Regions from separate parts of the Erwinia sp. V71 genome, predicted to be linked through region 2. Evidence: predicted binding sites of a transcription regulator. Region 2 holds the regulator's gene; each other region holds the start of a gene.

Region 1 (6,118 bases), on a different contig from region 2:
TGATATTGCCAACGATCTGTTTGCCATTAAATACAACGACCCGGAGATTCTGACCAACGTTTATCGCAATGATGAGTGGTATCTGAATCGCCACCGCCCGGAAGAGAAACGTTATTTCCGCGAGTCAGTGTTTAATTACACGCTGTTTGAGCCAGGTATGCTGGAAACCGACGGCATCAGCAAAGTGTTCTTTACCTGTGATGATGCCGACAAGTTACTGCCACTGGAACAGGCGATGCTGGCGCGCTGGGGCGACCGGGTGAATGTCAGCTTCTCCATGCCAACCTGTCTGGAAGTGATGGCAGGCGGCGTGTCGAAAGGGCATGCACTGGAAGCAGTAGCCAAAACGCTGGGTTACTCACTGAAAGAGTGCGTCGCCTTTGGTGACGGTATGAATGATAAAGAGATGCTGTCGATGGCGGGCAAGGGCTGCATTATGGGCAACGCCCATCAGCGACTGAAAGACCTGCTGCCGGAGCTGGAAGTGATTGGCAGTAACGGTGAAGATGCGGTGCCGCGCTATTTGCGTAAACTGTTCCTGGCCTGATACGGCAACCGGGTGGTCAGCCTTTGCTGACCACCCGCAGCGCATTACTGCTGTTGTTGTAACTGTTGCTTGTGTTTGTTTTCACTCAGCATGGTCATCACCAGCAGGATCACCGCCAGCACACAGCCGCCGACCATAATCATAAAGCCGCCATTCCAGCCAAAGTAATCAACGGTATAGCCGACGATGGCGCTTGCCGCCACGGAGCCGCCGAGATAACCAAACAGACCGGTAAAGCCTGCCGCCGTCCCTGCCGCTTTCTTCGGCGCCAGTTCCAGCGCATGCAGGCCAATCAGCATCACCGGACCGTAAATCAGGAAGCCGATCACAATCATACAGGCCATATCAACGCCTGGGTTGCCTGCCGGGTTCATCCAGTAGACGATGGTGGCGATGGTCACCAGCGTCATAAAGAACACGCCCGTCGCGCCGCGGTTGCCTTTAAACACTTTGTCCGACATCCAGCCACACAGCAGAGTGCCGGGAATCCCCGCGTATTCATACAGGAAGTAGGCCCAGGACGATTTATCCAGCGAGAAGTGTTTCACTTCTTTCAGGTAGGTCGGTGACCAGTCCAGAATGCCGTAGCGCAGCAGATAGACAAACACGTTCGCCAGCGCGATATACCACAGCAGCTTGTTCGGCAGGACATACTGCATAAAGATCTGCTTCGCAGTCAGCTCTTCTTCATGTTTTTCGTCGTAGTCTGGCGGATAGTCGTTTTTATACGCTTCAATCGGCGGCAGACCGCAGGATTGCGGGGTATCGCGCATCAGTGCAAACGCGATCAATGCTACCAGAATGGCACCAAAAGCTGGCATATACAGCGCGGCTTTCCAGTCGTTAAACCACGCCATCCCCAGCAGGAACAGCAGTGGCGGAATACCGCCGCCGACGTTATGTGCGCAGTTCCATACCGAAACAATACCGCCACGCTCTTTCTGCGACCACCAGTGCACCATGGTGCGTCCGCATGGCGGCCAGCCCATACCCTGGAACCAGCCACAGACAAACAGCAGCACAAACATCACCATAATGCTGGAGGTGGCCCAGGGCACAAAGCCCATCAGCAGCATCACCGCGGCGGCCAGAATCAGCCCGGCGGGCAGAAACACGCGCGGGTTAGAGCGGTCAGAGACCGAACCCATAATAAATTTCGAAAAACCGTAAGCGATAGAGATACCGGATAACGCAAAGCCGAGATCGCCACGTGAGAAGCCCTGTTCCACCAGATACGGCATGGCGAGAGCAAAGTTTTTACGAACCAGATAGTAAGCGGCATAGCCGAAGAAAATACCGATAAAGATCTGCCAGCGCAGACGACGATAGAGCGGATCGACCCGATCGTCAGCTACGCGCGGCTGGTGTGGTGCAGGTTTAAAAATACTTAACATGTGGGCTCCATAGCCTGTTTTTATTTATCCAAAACGGAGGGGGTTCCTGTTACGGCAATGCCGCTGGTGTCACTGAAATGTTCCATTTCGCGCATATTATACTGAGTTAAATCCGAAATGACTGTGAGTGAGCACACAAATGTTTCAGTTTTATTACATTTTTGTGTCAATGATGGCGGGCGTATCAAATGGAGACAGGGTTTGTGTTGTTTTCCATGCATGTCACGTTATAACCGTACGCTCTGTCATGTCTTTCGTTTAGTGAGTGTTTGTGTTCTTAATGCAACATTTTAGTTGTTGATTATTTGCTCTGATGTCAACCAAATAGTCGCCTGCCATTGATGGCAATTGGTTACAATAGCGCCTTCTTTTTCTGATGGATGCGTTATTGTGGTCTTACTGATTATTACCACCATTCTCTGGGCGTTTTCCTTTAGCCTGATCGGCGAATATCTGGCAGGCCAGGTCGACAGCTGGTTCTCGGTGCTGATGCGCCTGTCGCTGGCAGCACTGGTATTTGTGCCTTTCCTGCGCTGGCGTGGCTATAAGCTTTCCACGCTGTTGCTGTATATGCTGGTCGGCTCAATGCAGCTGGGCATCATGTATCTGTTCAGCTTCCAGGCGTACCTCTACCTGAGCGTCACGGAGTTCCTGCTGTTCACCGTGCTGACGCCGCTGTATGTCACCCTGATTTACGATCTGCTCAGCAAACGCAGCATTCGCCCGGGTTATGCCTTTAGCGCACTGCTGGCGGTGATCGGTGCGGCGATTATCCGTTATGACAAAGTGAGCGATCACTTCTGGTTTGGTCTGATGCTGGTGCAACTGGCGAACCTGACCTTTGCTATCGGCATGGTCGGCTATAAGCGCCTGCAGGAAGTGCGCCCGATGCCGCAGCACACCGCGTTTTCCTGGTTCTATATGGGTGCGCTGGTGGTCGCCATCGTCGCCTGGACCCTGTGGGGCAATCCGAACAAACTGCCCACCACCACCCTGCAGTGGGGCGTACTGGTGTGGCTGGGCGTGGCGGCGTCCGGACTGGGCTACTTTATGTGGAACTACGGCGCAACGCAGGTGGATGCCGGTACGCTGGGCATTATGAACAATATGCATGTCCCGGCAGGGCTGCTGGTCAACCTGGCTATCTGGCAGGAACAGCCACACTGGCCAAGTTTCCTGATCGGCGCGGCGGTGATTTGTGCTTCGCTGTGGGTGCATAAACGCTGGGTGGTGGGGAATCGTCCCGCCAGCTAAGTGATGCGGGAGCGCGATTGCGCTCCCGATGATCAGGCTTTGGTTGCTGCAGGGCGCAGTTTCAGTTTCATCCCTTTCAGGAAATTACGCAGGATCTGGTCGCCGCATTCACGGTAGTTTTTATGGCCCGGGGTACGGAAGATGGCGCCAATTTCCGCCTGAGAAACGGCAAAATCTGCCCGGTTCAGGATGTCAGGAATATCGGTAGTTTTCAGGTTAAAGGCGATGCGCAGTTTCTTCAGGATGATGTTGTTATTCATCTTGCGCTCGACGGACGGCGTGGGTGAGTCCTCACTTTTTCCGCGCAGAGAGAAAATCAGGCCATTCAGAAACAGTCCCATGACAATATCCGGGCACGGACGGTAACCTTCATCTTCTTCTTTCTTCATAAACGCCCGCATCTCTTCGACAGAGACTTCACTCCCGGCCAGCGCCAGAACGGCGACCATTTTGGCGTCACTCAGGTCCAGTATGTAGCGCACGCTGCGTAATACGTCATTATTGGTCATGCTGAAATCTCTTTATCTGTCACAGGCAATGGCGCGCATTATACACATTGCCTCGTCGCAGGGGAGTGATTAAACACACTCGCTGCGGTCAGAGCTGGCTGGCGGAGATCGGCAGTGGCGTGCCCGGGCGCGAGGCATCACGTACAAACGGCAGATGTTCGCAGGCGTGCTGGCGCGCCGAACGCACAAACGCTTCGACCACGGGCTGACGCTGCTCGCCATCGCGGACGGCGGCATACAACCGGCTCCACAGGCCTTCACCCAGCGTACGGGTCACAATCAGCCCCTGATGTTCAAAACTCTCCACCACCCAGTGCGGCAGGGCGGCAATCCCCATACGCGCTGCCACCATCTGAATCAGCAACAGGGTATTGTCGACGCTTTTCAGCACCGGGCTGATGCCAGCGGGCTGCAGGAAGTTACGCCAGATATCCAGCCGCTGGCGCTGTACCGGATAGATCATCAGTACCTCGCTGGCGAGGTCGTCCGGTGAAATATGCTCCACCTGCGCCAGCGGATGGTCTGGCGCCAGTACCAGCCGCACCTCGAAATCAAACATCGGCGTATAGTGCAAACCGCTGCGTGGCAGGATGTCCGAAGTCAGCACCACATCCAGCTCACCCTGTTGCAGCGCGGGTTGCGGGTCGAAGGTTACGCCCGATTTAAAGTCCATCACCACCTGCGGCCAGCTCTGACGGAAATTGTCCAGCGCGGGCGTCAGCCACTGGATGCAGCTGTGACACTCAATCGCGATGCGCAGCGTGGTCTGATGCGGCTCATGGCAGGCCTGCAGCGCATGCTGAATCTGCGGCAGCACCTGTTCCGCCAGCTGCAGCAAAATCTCCCCCTGCGGTGTAAAGCGCAGCGGCTGACTTTTACGCACAAACAAACGAAAACCGAGACGTTGCTCCAGGTCGCTGAACTGGTGGGATAACGCCGATTGCGTCTGATGAAGCTGGGCAGCGGCGGCAGCCAGCGAGCCTGAGTTCCTTAAGGCCTGCAACGTCCGCAGGTGTTTGAGTTCGATCATGAGAGTCCTTCACATCGAGAGTGAATAATTTGCGCTTGTGATAAATACACTACCTGCACAATATGGATGTGTAAACATCTGGACGGCTAAACTTCTGGCTATCTTACCTGCCAGCGCACGACAACACAAATTTAAGGCAAAGATATGACTATCCTGAATCATACACTCGGATTCCCCCGCGTCGGTCTGCGTCGCGAATTGAAAAAAGCACAAGAAAGCTACTGGGCGGGCAACAGCACGCAACACGAATTACTGGCTGTGGGTCGCGAGCTGCGTGCTCGCCACTGGCAGCAACAAAAAGACGCCGGAGTGGATCTGCTGCCGGTGGGCGATTTCGCCTGGTACGATCATGTCCTGACGACCAGCCTGCTGCTGGGCAACGTGCCCGCACGCCATCAGAACAAAGACGGCTCTGTCGACCTCGATACCCTGTTCCGCCTTGGCCGTGGCCGTGCGCCGACGGGTGAGCCTGCCGCCGCAGCGGAAATGACCAAATGGTTTAACACTAACTATCATTATATGGTTCCGGAATTCGTCAAAGGCCAGCAGTTCAGACTGACCTGGACACAGCTGCTGGATGAAGTGGACGAAGCGCTGGCGCTGGGCCACAACGTGAAACCTGTGCTGCTGGGCCCGGTCACTTACCTGTGGCTGGGTAAAGTGAAAGGTGAGCCGTTTGACCGCCTGTCACTGCTGCAGGACATCCTGCCGGTTTACAAACACGTGCTGGCTGAACTGAAAAAACTCGACATCGGGTGGGTGCAGATCGATGAACCCGCGCTGGCTCTGGAACTGCCAGAGGCGTGGCGTGCGGCATTCAAACCTGCTTACGACGCGCTGCAGGGAGAAACCCGGCTGCTGCTGACCACCTACTTTGACAGTATTGGTCAGAACCTCGATGTGATCAAAGCTCTGCCGGTGCAGGGGCTGCACGTCGACCTGGTGCACGGTAAAGACGATATTCAGCAGCTGAACCAGCAACTGCCAGCGGACTGGCTGCTGTCTGTGGGGGTGATTAACGGCCGTAACGTCTGGCGTGCGGATCTCAGCAGCTGGTTTGAACGCCTGCAACCGCTGGTGGCTCAGCGCAAACAGCTGTGGATCGGTTCCTCCTGCTCACTGCTGCACAGCCCAATCGATCTGAGCGTGGAAACCCGCCTCGACGACGAAGTGAAAAGCTGGTTCTCCTTCGCGCTGCAGAAGTGTGGCGAGCTGGCGCTGCTGGCAAACGCCCTGAACCATAACGATGCGGCGTCACTGGCAGCCTGGAGCGCGCCCATCCGTGCCCGTCGCAATTCGGCCCGTGTCCACAACGCGGCAGTTGCTCAGCGTCTGGCGGCCATCACCAGCAAAGACAGCCTGCGTGACAGCAGTTATCAGGTGC
Region 2 (6,118 bases):
CTTCAGTGTGTGCAGATCCTGCTGCAGCTGTTGCTGACTGTGCTGCTTTTGCTGCTGGGTTAGCTGGTGCTCACTTAGCGTTTTCGCCAGCTCGCCGTACTGCTGCTGGAGCGTGGTGATTTGGTGATCCAGCGGCTGAACCTGCTCATTGATCAGCGTTTCCTGCTGCTGACGTTGCTGCGCCAGCTGTTTACGCGCCTCTTCTGCCTGTTGTTGCTGTTCGCTCAGGGTAATCAGATGACGGGATGACTGCTGTTGCTGCTCCGTTAATGCACTCAGCTGCTGCTCCAGTGCGCTAATCTCCTGCTGCAGCTTCTGCTGCTGCTCCAGCCACTGCTGCTGTTGCTGGTATTCTGTCAGCGAGCGGGTAAGCACTTGCTCCTGCTCTGTCAGTTGCTCCAGCTGTTGTTGCAACTGCTGGCGTGTTTCTTCTTCCAGCAGCGCCATCCCTGACGCGTGGGCGCGCAGGTTATCCAGGGCGATGCGTGTCGCTTTATGCTGTTCGAACACGGCCATCGACAGGCGGCCATAGATTTCGGTGCCGGTCAGCTCTTCCAGCAGTTCTGCGCGTTCACTGGCTTTGGCGTTAAGGAAGGCGGCGAATTGCCCCTGAGACAGCATCATCGATTTGGTGAAACGGTTAAAATCGAGGCCGGTGAGGGTTTCGGTCATTTTCAGTTTGTCATTGACCTTATCGGCGACGATGCTGTTATCTGCGCAGCGTACCAGCTCGACTTTCGGCGCCTGCAGATTGCCATCCACCGCGCCGCGTGCGCGGTTCTGGCTCCAGAACGCGCGCCAGGCGACACCTTTTACTTCAAACTCCACTTCCGCCAGGCATTCCGCCGTATCTCGGGTGATCAAATCATTCTGCGACTGGGTGATGACGCCCAGCCGTGAGGTCTGGTGATACAGAGCCAGGCAGATGGCATCGAGCAGGGTGGTTTTCCCGGCACCGGTCGGGCCGGTAATGGCAAACAGGCCGTTGCTGGCGAACGGCTCGGCGGTGAAATCGATTTTCCATTCACCTTTCAGCGAGTTCAGATTCTTAAAGCGCAGCGTTAAAATTTTCATGGCTGTGGCTCCTGCCGGCGCACGGCGTCAAGCGTGGTGGCAAACAGATGCCGGACCCGCTGCTGACGCGTCTCATCCTGCTGCGCTTCCTGTGCCAGCCGTCGGCTGAACACCTCTTCCACACTCAGCTCACTCAGCGTTTCATTTTGCTGGCGGGCAATGGTTTTCTCACGCAGTTCACGGCTGCGGCGGAGCAGTACCACGTCGACCGGCAGGTCGGCGGTCAGCTCCTGAATCCGCCGCTGAATATCATTCAGGTAATCCTGCGTGACGATTTCAATATCCAGCCAGACCGTTGCCGGCGCGGCAGCGAATTGCTGTAGTTGCTGTTCGATTTCCGCCAGCGAGCCTTTAATCATGCTCATCGGCTGCGTCTGCGGGATGATCAGTGGTTCAACTCGCGCCAGCTCACTGCCGTTAAACTCCACCAGAAAGACGCTTTTCTCCTTGCCCAGTTCATCGAAACTGAGCGGGATCGGCGAGCCGCTGTAGCGGATATGTTCACTGTTGGCGATGCGTTGTGCGCGGTGAATATGGCCGAGGGCAATATAGTCGGCAGGCGGAAAAGCCTGCGCCGGAAATGCGTCGAGAGTGCCGATATAGATATCGCGCACCGAATCACTGGTGCTGACGCCTACCGTCGTCAGATGGCCGGTGGCGATAATCGGCAACGCCAGTCCCAGCGAGTCACGCTGCTGCACGGCATGGTCGTAGCAGCGCTGATAGTGAGCGCGAATCGCCTCCAGCAGGCTTTGCTGTTTCTCGCGTCCGGACTGGCCCGCCTGGCTGCGCATAATATCGCGCGGGCGTAAAAATGGGATGGCACACAATAATGCCGCTGGCTGGCCCTGACGGTCATTCAGCAACAACACCTGATCCTGTTCCGGTTGTTCGCTGGCGGCGGCGATCACCCGGGTATTCAGGCAGGCCAGCAGCTCACGTGATTCATTCAGCGTGGCGACCGAATCATGGTTGCCACCCAGCACGATAAGCTGGCAGCCGGTGCGCTGCAGCTGCACTACAAAGCGGTTATACAGTTCGCGTGCATAGCTTGGCGGCGCACCGCTGTCGAAAATATCTCCGGCGACAATAATCGCATCCACCTGCTGTGTTTCAGCGGTGTCGATCAGCCAGTCGAGAAACGCCTGATGTTCCGGCGCGCGGCTCTTGGTATAAAAGAACTGACCGAGGTGCCAGTCGGCGGTGTGGATAAAGCGCATAAGATTCCCTGCATAAGCTAACGCGAGAGGGCGATTATAAACAGAGAGGCTGCTTGCGTCATAATGCAGCGTGCAGATGCGCTTTGCCGAAGCGGAATGATTCCGCCGCCGGAAACCTGATGACGCCACGCTGAATCCGGCGTCACAAAAGTATGACAGCGCATTTTTTAGCCCGTGCATTTTTCATAAATCTGTCATAAAACTGACGCATAATGACGCCGCGAATTCCAGTGACAAAGGGTCACATCAGCAGGAGTAACAATGGCTAAGCGCATTCTGGTAGTCGAAGATGAAGCCCCAATCCGTGAGATGTTGTGTTTCGTTCTTGAGCAAAATGACTATCAACCTATCGAAGCGGAAGATTATGACAGTGCAGTGAGCTTACTGATCGAGCCCTGGCCAGATTTGATCCTTCTCGACTGGATGTTACCGGGTGGTAGCGGCATTCAGTTTATTAAACATCTGAAGCGCGAAGCGATGACGCGCGAAATCCCGGTAGTGATGCTGACCGCGCGTGGCGAAGAAGAAGATCGCGTGCGCGGGCTGGAAGTGGGCGCCGATGATTACATTACCAAGCCGTTTTCACCGAAAGAGCTGGTGGCACGCATTAAAGCCGTGATGCGTCGCATTTCACCGATGGCGGTGGAAGAGGTGATTGAGATGCAGGGGCTGAGTCTTGATCCGTCGTCGCATCGTGTGATGGCCGAAACCACACCGATCGAGATGGGGCCAACCGAATATAAATTACTGCATTTCTTTATGACGCACCCGGAACGCGTGTACAGCCGCGAACAGCTGCTGAACCATGTCTGGGGCACCAATGTTTATGTTGAAGATCGCACTGTCGATGTTCATATCCGTCGTTTGCGTAAGGCGCTGGAAGTCACCGGTCACGATCGTATGGTTCAAACGGTGCGCGGAACAGGGTATCGTTTCTCCGCTCGTTTTTGATCGGAGTCTGAACCGTGCTGGAACGCCTCTCCTGGAAGAGATTAGTACTGGAGCTGGTGCTGGCTTGCCTGCCCGCACTGTTGCTGGGACTGCTGTTCGGCTATTTGCCGTGGTGGTTGCTGGTCGCAGTGCTGGGTGTGCTGGGCTGGCACTGCTACAACTTATTACGCCTGTCACACTGGCTGTGGGTCGACCGCACCATGACACCACCTGCCGGACACGCCAGCTGGGAGCCGCTGTTTTACGGCCTCTATCAAATGCAGCTGCGTAATCGCCGCCGCCGGCGTGAACTGGGCAATCTGATTAAACGTTTTCGCAGCGGGGCGGAGTCATTGCCCGATGCCGTCGTGCTGACCACGGAAGAGGGCAATATTTTCTGGTGTAATGGTCTGGCACAGCAGCATCTTGGTCTGCGCTGGCCTGAGGATAATGGCCAGAATATCCTTAACCTGCTGCGCTATCCTGAATTCTCCCGCTATTTACGCCAGCGCGATTTTGCCCGTCCGCTGACGCTGGTGCTGAATCAGCATCGTCATTTAGAGTTTCGCGTGATGCCTTACAGTGAAGGCCAGTGGCTGATGGTGGCGCGTGATGTCACGCAGATGCACCAGCTGGAAGGGGCACGACGTAACTTCTTTGCCAATGTCAGCCACGAGCTGCGCACGCCACTGACGGTGCTGCAGGGCTATCTGGAAATGATGAATGACTCGGTGCTGGAAGGGCAGACGCGCAGTAAAGCGTTGCACACCATGCAGGAGCAGACACGGCGTATGGACAGCCTGGTGAAGCAACTGCTGACGTTGTCGCGTATTGAAGCGGCGCCTGCCATTGATTTGCAGGAAAAAGTGGATGTGCCAATGATGCTGCGTATGTTACAGCGCGAGGCGGAAACCCTGAGCAACGGGCGGCATGACATTCATTTCCATACCGATCCGCATTTGCGGGTGTTCGGCAATGATGAGCAACTGCGCAGTGCGATTTCGAATCTGGTGTATAACGCGGTGAATCATACGCCGGCAGGCACCCGCATTGATATCAGCTGGCTGCGCGACAAAACGGGCGCACACTTTACGGTGAAAGATAACGGGCCTGGCATTGCCGCCGAGCATATTCCGCGCCTTACCGAACGTTTTTATCGGGTGGATAAGGCCCGCTCGCGGGCGACCGGCGGCAGCGGGCTGGGGCTGGCGATCGTCAAGCATGCGCTGAGCCACCATAATTCGCGGCTGGAAATCACCAGCGTGCCGGATATTCAGACCTGTTTTAGTTTTACTCTGGCGGCAAGGTTGATTGTCCCGGCGGAAGTAGCGGAGAATGCAAAGCGTTGATCATTAACGGGCGCGAAGCATGAAGAAGCTGATACTGACGGCACTGTTGCTGCTGTCAGCGGCGGTACAGGCGAAAGAGGGGATGCTGGCGGGGAATCTCACCAGTGTCGGTTCTGACACGCTGGGTAATCTGATGACGCTGTGGGGCGAGAATTTTAATCGCCAGTATCCAGGCGTTAATGTGCAGATTCAGGCGGCGGGGTCGTCGACTGCCCCGGTCGCACTGGCGGCGGGCGCTGCGCAGCTGGGGGCGATGAGCCGCCCGATGCTGGCGGGCGAACGTCAGCTGTTTGCCAGTAAATATGGTTATCAGCCACTGGCGGTGCCGGTGGCGATGGATGCGCTGGTGGTGGTGGTTAACCAGGATAACCCGCTGAATGAGATCAGTGGACAGCAGCTGGATGCGGTGTTCTCGGTGACACGACGCTGTGGTGCAACCACCACGCCGCAAAACTGGGGCGATTTGCAGCTGGCTTCGCCGGAGTGGCAGAAGCGTGCGCTGCAGCGTTTTGGGCGCAATTCGGCCTCCGGTACCTGGGGGTTCTTTAAACAGCAGGCACTGTGCGGCGGCGATTTCCGCCAGGATGTCAGCGAATATCCGGGGTCGGCGGCGGTGGTGCAGGCGGTGGCGGCCTCGCTGGGCGGAATAGGCTACGCCAGCATGGGCTTTCATCTTAGCGGGGTAAAAACCCTCGCGATCAGTGCCAGAGCCGGTGTCCCTGCGGTGATGCCAGACAGTGACAGCATTCGTAATGGTCGCTATCCGTGGAGCCGTCCGCTCTATATCTACGTCAATAAAGCACCGGGTAAGCCGCTGGAACCGCTGACGCGTGTGTTCCTGCGTCAGGCGATTTCACCGCAGGGCCAGGCTCTGGTGAAGCAGGCGGGTTATCTGCCGTTGTCGGATCAGCAGTTGCGTCAGGCGCAGGCATTGCTGGAGTGATATCACCGCCATTAACGACGAATGTCGTTATTCGCGCGGGCTGCAGCTCTCTCTTTTGATAGCCAGTACTTCATAAGTGCTGGCTATCCGTTCATTAAACCGCTTCTTTCGCACCTTTCAGGCCTTTTATCTGTCTGCTGGTTGCCAGTTAAGATAAGGTAATGAACTGAAAATATTAATAAAATAGTGATTCCACTCGCGGGCCTGATATCTGTTTCAAATACCTCGCGTGATCAGTTAAATATTGGTCATGAATTTTTTTCATGTCCTATGAATTTTCCTCTATTGCACCTGAGCAATCCTCATGTCACTCTTGTTTCAGCCATATAGACATCCAGAAGTCTAAAAATAACTAACTGAAACTATTTCCCCAGTAAATTATGCGCGCTGCGCGTAAGCCAGGAGTAAACCGAGATGCAAAGAACCACCGCCCCATTCCGTGCTGATATTGTTGGCAGTTTCCTGCGTCCACAGTCTATCAAACAGGCGCGCGAGCAGTTTGCTGCGGGCGAGATCGATGCTGCTGCGCTGCGCCGGGTGGAAGATGAGGCGATTCGCCACGTCGTTGAACACCAGCGCGCCAGTGGTCTGCAGGTCGTGAC
Region 3 (6,118 bases), on a different contig from region 2:
GCCAAAGGTTAATAAACAGGCGGTGGCGAATGCGTTTGGCCGCGCGGCGCAAAGTTACCAGCAGCATGCCGAACTGCAGCGACGCTGTGGCGAACAACTGATGACGCTGGCGGATGTCACGAGGTATCGCAGCGTACTGGATGCGGGCTGTGGCACTGGCTGGTTTAGTCAGCGCTGGCAGCAGCAGGGGTTGCAGGTGACGGCGCTCGATCTCTCTGCGGCGATGCTGGCGGAAGCCGAAAGCCGCCACAGCGCCGATCGCTATCTGCAGGGCGATATCGATGCGTTACCGCTACCCGATGGTGCAGTGGACCTGTGCTGGAGCAACCTGGCGGTGCACTGGTGTGATGATTTGTCCCATGCATTGAATCAGTTGTGCCGGGTGACGCGACGCGGCGGCACGGTGTTGTTCTCGACGCTGGCGGCAGATTCGCTTAGCGAAGTGCGCGATGCCTGGCGGCAGATTGATGATGCCGGGCATGTAAACCGTTTTCTGAGCATGGAGCAGATTACTGCTGCCTGCGCGCATCATCACGTGCAGTTGAGTGAGCAGCATCTGACGCTGGCGTTTCCCGATGTGCTGGCCGCGATGCACTCGCTGAAAGGCATCGGCGCCACGCATCTGCATGAAGGACGTCGCCACGGGCTGATGACGCGGCAGCGTCTGCAGCAGCTGGAGAGCGCCTGGCGACGCGACGAGCGGGGTTGTCTGCTCAGTTACCATTTAGTGTTTGGAGTGATTTCGTTGTGACTAAACGTTGGTTTGTAACCGGAACCGATACTGAAGTGGGGAAAACCGTCGCCAGCAGCGCGTTGCTGCAGGCGGCAGTCCGTGCAGGCTGGCGTGCTGTGGGCTATAAGCCGGTAGCGTCGGGATGTGAGATGACGCCTGACGGGCTGCGTAACAGTGATGCGCTGACCTTGCAGAAACACAGCGCGCTGCCGCTGGCGTATGAGGAGGTGAATCCACTGGCATTTTCTGAGCCGACATCGCCGCATATTGTCAGCGCCGAAAGCGGTCAGCCGATCACCTTTTCCCGGCTGTCTGCCGGGCTGGCGCATCTCAGCGCGCAGGCAGACTGGGTGTTAACCGAAGGGGCCGGAGGCTGGTTTACGCCGCTCTCTGAGCAGCACAGCTATGCCGACTGGGTGGTAACGGAACAGTTGCCGGTGATTCTGGTGGTGGGGATGCGTCTCGGCTGTATCAACCATGCGCTGCTGACCGCGCAGGCGATTTCCGCCGCAGGGCTGCCTTTTGCGGGCTGGATTGCCAGCGATATACAACCGCCGGGCAGACGTCATCAGGAGTACCTGACAATCCTGCAACGGCTGCTGGAGGCGCCATTCCTCGGCGAAATTCCGTATCTTACCGACAGCGCGTCATTTGACCAGCTGGGCGGTTATCTGCGTCTGCCTGAGTAACCTGGTGCGCGGGACGATGTTCTCCGTCCCGCGCGTTCAGGGCACCGCCAGCCACATATTCACCATGCTGTCATCCAGCTGCGCCACTTTGCCCTGCGCCACATTGCGCCCGCAATGCAGCAGCAGGAAGTAATCCGCTACCCGACGAATAAACGACAGACGCTGCTCCAGCAGCAGAATCGTCAGGCCGAAATCGTGGTTCAGGCGGTGAATCAGATTACCCATCTCCTCTTCCAGCCATGGTGACATGCCCTCAATCGGCTCATCAAGGATCAGCAGCTTGGGTTGCAGCACCAGTGCGCGCGCCAGCGCCAGCTGTTGCTGCTGGTGGGAGGGCAGTTCGCCGCTGCGCTGGTGGCGTGAGGACCACAGTACCGGAAACAGATCATAAACCATCTGCGGGATGGCACGGTGGCGGTCATCCTGCCCCGCCAGCAGAGCGATCAGCAGGTTATCTTCGACACTCAGCTGCGAGAAGATTTGCCGCCCCTGCGGGACATAACCGATCCCCATACGTACCCGGGTTTCCATCGGCTGCAGCAGCAGGTTTTGCGGCGGCGAGCCCGCTTCCTGCCAGGTCATGCTGCCGCTGTTAACCGGTACATTGCCCATAATGCAATTGACCAGTGTGGTTTTGCCCATGCCAGGGCGACCCAGCACGCCGGTGCAGGTGCCCGGCGGCAGATCGAGGTCAACGTCCCATAAAATATGGTTCTGACCATAAAACTGATTTACTGCCCGTAAACTTAACATCTGACACTCTCCTTCCAGACAATATTGCGATGGTGCCGTCGTCCCTGGCCTGTAACGAACCGTCATAAAATGGCGTACAACGTTTGGCCTCCGCTGCGTACTTATTGTTCTGGTCTGCCGAAAGCGCGAGGTGGTACTGAGGTGTTGCAATTAACAGGCCAGAAATGGTGCAGCGGTGGTTTTTTTACGCGAAGGGTCGATGTAACACGCTATCAATGATGAGAGACGCTAAACAATTGCGTAGGGGAAACAGAGTGGCTGCACTGTTGCAGTGCCTGACCTGCCTGTAGGGTGGTGCAAAGTGTCGCTGACGTGACATTTTCGCACCAGCAGTAATCACACAAGGTAATGGTAAAAGGTACTGGAATCTCAGACAAAGTTGTGCATCTCTTACTTCTGCTGGCGCTAAGCAAAGCTGAAAAAAAGCGAAAAAAAAATATTTTGCCCCGTTAAGAAGGGGCAAGGGATATTTATACACAGCTGATGTTTCGGGCGCTGTCATCAGTTATCCACTATTCCTGTGGATAACCATGTGCATTAGATTCTGAAAACCTGCTACAGACGAGAGCGGACGCGGCTTGCGCTCTAACTGGTGCGAATCCAGCCCCTGGAAACAACTGATATCAAATCAACATGTTATCGAAAAGCAAGCCTGAGGCTTTTCCGGCTTTTTTTAGATGACGGTTTCGCGACAGTGTGCTTGACAAATGTTAAAGAACCAACCCTTCTGGGGATAACCTTGCGCAACGCGTGACAGGCATTTGCCCAATAATGGCGAGTAAAAGTTCCGCTTTGCTTTCTGGCGAAGCATTAGGCAAAATGGCTGTAATTATATCCAGTCTTTTGTGCTGGAAAAATTAGCCAGGGCGAGTAGAATTACACTCCGGTTCGCGCGATCTTCTTCTTCAGGTAGTCCGTCAATGAGCAAAGTATTTAAACTTAACTCCGCATTTAAACCGTCCGGCGATCAGCCAGAGGCGATTCGCCGTCTGGAAGAGGGGCTGGAAGATGGTCTTGCCCATCAGACACTGCTTGGGGTCACTGGATCGGGCAAAACCTTTACCATCGCCAACGTGATTGCCAATCTGAACCGGCCAACCATGGTGCTGGCGCCAAACAAGACGCTGGCCGCCCAGTTGTACGGCGAAATGAAAGAGTTTTTCCCCGACAATGCGGTGGAGTATTTCGTCTCTTACTACGACTACTACCAGCCGGAAGCCTATGTGCCGAGTTCCGACACCTTTATCGAAAAGGACGCCTCGGTTAACGAACATATTGAACAGATGCGTCTGTCGGCCACCAAAGCGCTGCTGGAACGGCGCGATGTAGTGGTGGTCGCCTCAGTTTCAGCAATCTACGGTCTGGGCGATCCGGATCTTTACCTGAAAATGATGCTGCACCTGACGCGCGGCATGATTATCGATCAGCGCGCCATTTTGCGTCGTCTGGCGGAACTGCAATATACCCGCAATGACCAGGCGTTCCAGCGTGGCACCTTCCGCGTGCGCGGTGAAGTGATCGATATCTTCCCGGCGGAATCGGACGAAATCGCGTTGCGTGTTGAGCTGTTCGATGAAGAGGTGGAGCGCCTGTCGCTGTTTGACCCGTTAACGGGTCAGCAGCTGGAAGTGATTCAGCGCTTCACCGTTTATCCGAAAACCCACTATGTGACGCCGCGCGAGCGCATTCTGCAGGCGATGGAAGAGATCAAAGTGGAGCTGGCAGAGCGCCGTCAGGTGCTGCTGGCAAACAATAAGCTGCTGGAAGAGCAGCGCCTGACGCAGCGCACCCAGTTTGATTTAGAAATGATGAACGAACTGGGCTACTGCTCCGGGATTGAAAACTACTCGCGTTACCTCTCCGGGCGCGGGCCGGGCGAGCCGCCACCGACGCTGTTTGACTACCTGCCTGCTGATGGCCTGCTGGTGGTGGACGAATCCCACGTCACCATTCCGCAACTGGGTGGGATGTACCGCGGTGACCGCGCGCGTAAAGAAACGCTGGTGGAGTATGGCTTCCGTCTGCCGTCGGCGCTGGATAACCGCCCGATGAAGTTTGAAGAGTTTGAGTCGCTGGCACCGCAGACGATCTATGTTTCGGCGACGCCGGGCAACTACGAGCTGGAGAAATCCGGCGGCGATATTGTTGATCAGGTGGTGCGTCCGACCGCTCTGCTCGATCCGCTGGTAGAAGTGCGTCCTGTCGCGACGCAGGTGGACGATTTGCTCTCCGAGATCCGCAAGCGTGTGGCTATCAACGAGCGTGTGCTGGTGACCGTGCTGACCAAGCGTATGGCGGAAGATCTCACCGAGTATCTTGACGAGCATGGCGAGCGGGTGCGTTATCTGCACTCGGATATCGATACCGTTGAGCGTGTGGAGATTATCCGCGATCTGCGTCTCGGGGAGTTTGATGTGCTGGTGGGCATCAACCTGCTGCGTGAGGGGCTGGATATGCCGGAAGTGTCGCTGGTGGCGATTCTCGATGCCGATAAAGAGGGCTTCCTGCGTTCCGAACGTTCACTGATCCAGACCATTGGCCGTGCGGCGCGTAACATCAATGGTAAAGCGATTCTGTATGGCGACCGCATAACGCCGTCGATGGCGAAAGCGATTGAAGAGACCGAACGTCGCCGCGAGAAGCAGGCGAAGTACAACGAAGAACACGGCATTGTGCCGCAGGGTCTGAACAAGAAAATCGCCGATATTCTGCAGATTGGTCAGGGGTCGGGTAAAGCGAAAACCAGAGGACGCGGTAAAGCGCCGAAAGTGGTGGAAGAGGCTGACAGCAACTATCTGGCAATGACGCCGCAGGCACTGCAGAAGAAAATCCACGAACTGGAAGCACAGATGCAGCAGCATGCGCAAAACCTGGAGTTCGAAGAGGCGGCTGCGATACGTGACCGGCTGCATGAGGTGCGTGAGCTGTTTATTGCTGCGTCCTGAGTTCAGGCAACAGGTGATGGCTCTGCACGAATAAAGGCAGCGGGCAAACTGTCAGCATCTGACAGCCCCTTCCCCCGTAAAACGGGGAAAGGCTGGGATGAGGGAGCAGACAACGCAGTCCGGTGCGGTGGCTCCCCCTCCCCCACAAGGTGGGGGAGGGGAACAGATCGGCGATGTCGGTAATGCTCAGCTAATTGCCTGAATCGCATGCTCCAGCGCCTGACGCAATAACTGGCGATCGTGACGATATTTTATATCCGCGGCTTCCAGCGGCTCGCGGATTAGCAGACGATCTTCCACACCCTGAATATTGGCCTGCGGGCTGACAACCAGAGCATCGATCACTTGCTTACCAATATGTTTTTCCATCAACGCCAGCTTGTCAGCCAGCGTCAGACTGGCTGCCGCCGGGCTCAGTTCGCGTCCGAGATTACCAATAAACACCATCGTAGCCGGCGAGCGGCGCAGCGCCTGCGCCATTTCGCTCAGCAGCAATACAGGCATCAGGCTGGTGTAGAAACTGCCCGGGCCAATCAGAATCAGATCCGCTTCCGCAATCGCCTGCACGGCTTCGCGCGTTGCGTTGACCGTCGGCGACAGCATCAGCTCCTGGGGGGGCAGTCTCAGCTGATCAATATCGGTTTCACCATACACCGTATTCCCTTCGGCATCGGTCGCCATCAGATCGACCGGCTGCTCTGACATCGGGATCAGAAAGGCGTCGACTTTCAGCAGATTACGGATCAGGTTAATCGCTTCCAGTGGCCGGACGCTGAGATGGTCGAGCGCTTTCAGCATCAGATTGCCGAGATTGTGGCCGGACAGTTCACCATTGCCGCTAAAGCGGTATTCAAACATCGCTGACGCCACGCTGGGTTCGGTAATCAGCTGATTGAGGCAGTTGCGCATATCACCCCAGGCGATACCGCCTTCAGAGCGGCGGATGCGCCCGGTTGAGCCACCATTGTCGGTGGTGGTGACAATACCGGTCAGGCGCG

What was found. The regulator PhoB, encoded in region 2, activates phosphate uptake and scavenging genes when phosphate is short. The targets are predictions, from matches to a motif close to CTGTCATAAAACTGNCNNAT.
Region 1: glpT (glycerol-3-phosphate transporter) is a predicted target of PhoB. The motif match lies at 2,081-2,100, and genes of this name have one in related genera.
Region 3: uvrB (excinuclease ABC subunit UvrB) is a predicted target of PhoB. The motif match lies at 2,851-2,870, and genes of this name have one in related genera.

What each region holds. Positions count from the first base shown of each region.
Region 1 is NZ_CBFFRK010000077.1:2,143-8,260, forward strand. It holds gene yigL (sugar/pyridoxal phosphate phosphatase YigL) at 1-547, shown strand, start outside; gene glpT (glycerol-3-phosphate transporter) at 592-1,941, opposite strand; gene ACSZO1_RS15280 (carboxylate/amino acid/amine transporter) at 2,332-3,195, shown strand; gene ACSZO1_RS15285 (DUF1456 family protein) at 3,228-3,704, opposite strand; gene metR (HTH-type transcriptional regulator MetR) at 3,793-4,734, opposite strand; gene metE (5-methyltetrahydropteroyltriglutamate--homocysteine S-methyltransferase) at 4,879-6,118, shown strand, end outside.
Region 2 is NZ_CBFFRK010000053.1:5,340-11,457, reverse strand. It holds gene sbcC (exonuclease subunit SbcC) at 1-1,074, opposite strand, end outside; gene sbcD (exonuclease subunit SbcD) at 1,071-2,294, opposite strand; gene phoB (phosphate response regulator transcription factor PhoB) at 2,556-3,245, shown strand; gene phoR (phosphate regulon sensor histidine kinase PhoR) at 3,260-4,573, shown strand; gene ACSZO1_RS12520 (PstS family phosphate ABC transporter substrate-binding protein) at 4,593-5,516, shown strand; gene ACSZO1_RS12515 (cobalamin-independent methionine synthase II family protein) at 5,931-6,118, shown strand, end outside.
Region 3 is NZ_CBFFRK010000001.1:76,764-82,881, reverse strand. It holds gene bioC (malonyl-ACP O-methyltransferase BioC) at 1-751, shown strand, start outside; gene bioF (8-amino-7-oxononanoate synthase) at 1-12, shown strand, start outside; gene bioD (dethiobiotin synthase) at 748-1,422, shown strand; gene ACSZO1_RS00385 (ATP-binding cassette domain-containing protein) at 1,459-2,175, opposite strand; gene uvrB (excinuclease ABC subunit UvrB) at 3,096-5,120, shown strand; gene ACSZO1_RS00375 (gluconeogenesis factor YvcK family protein) at 5,307-6,118, opposite strand, start outside.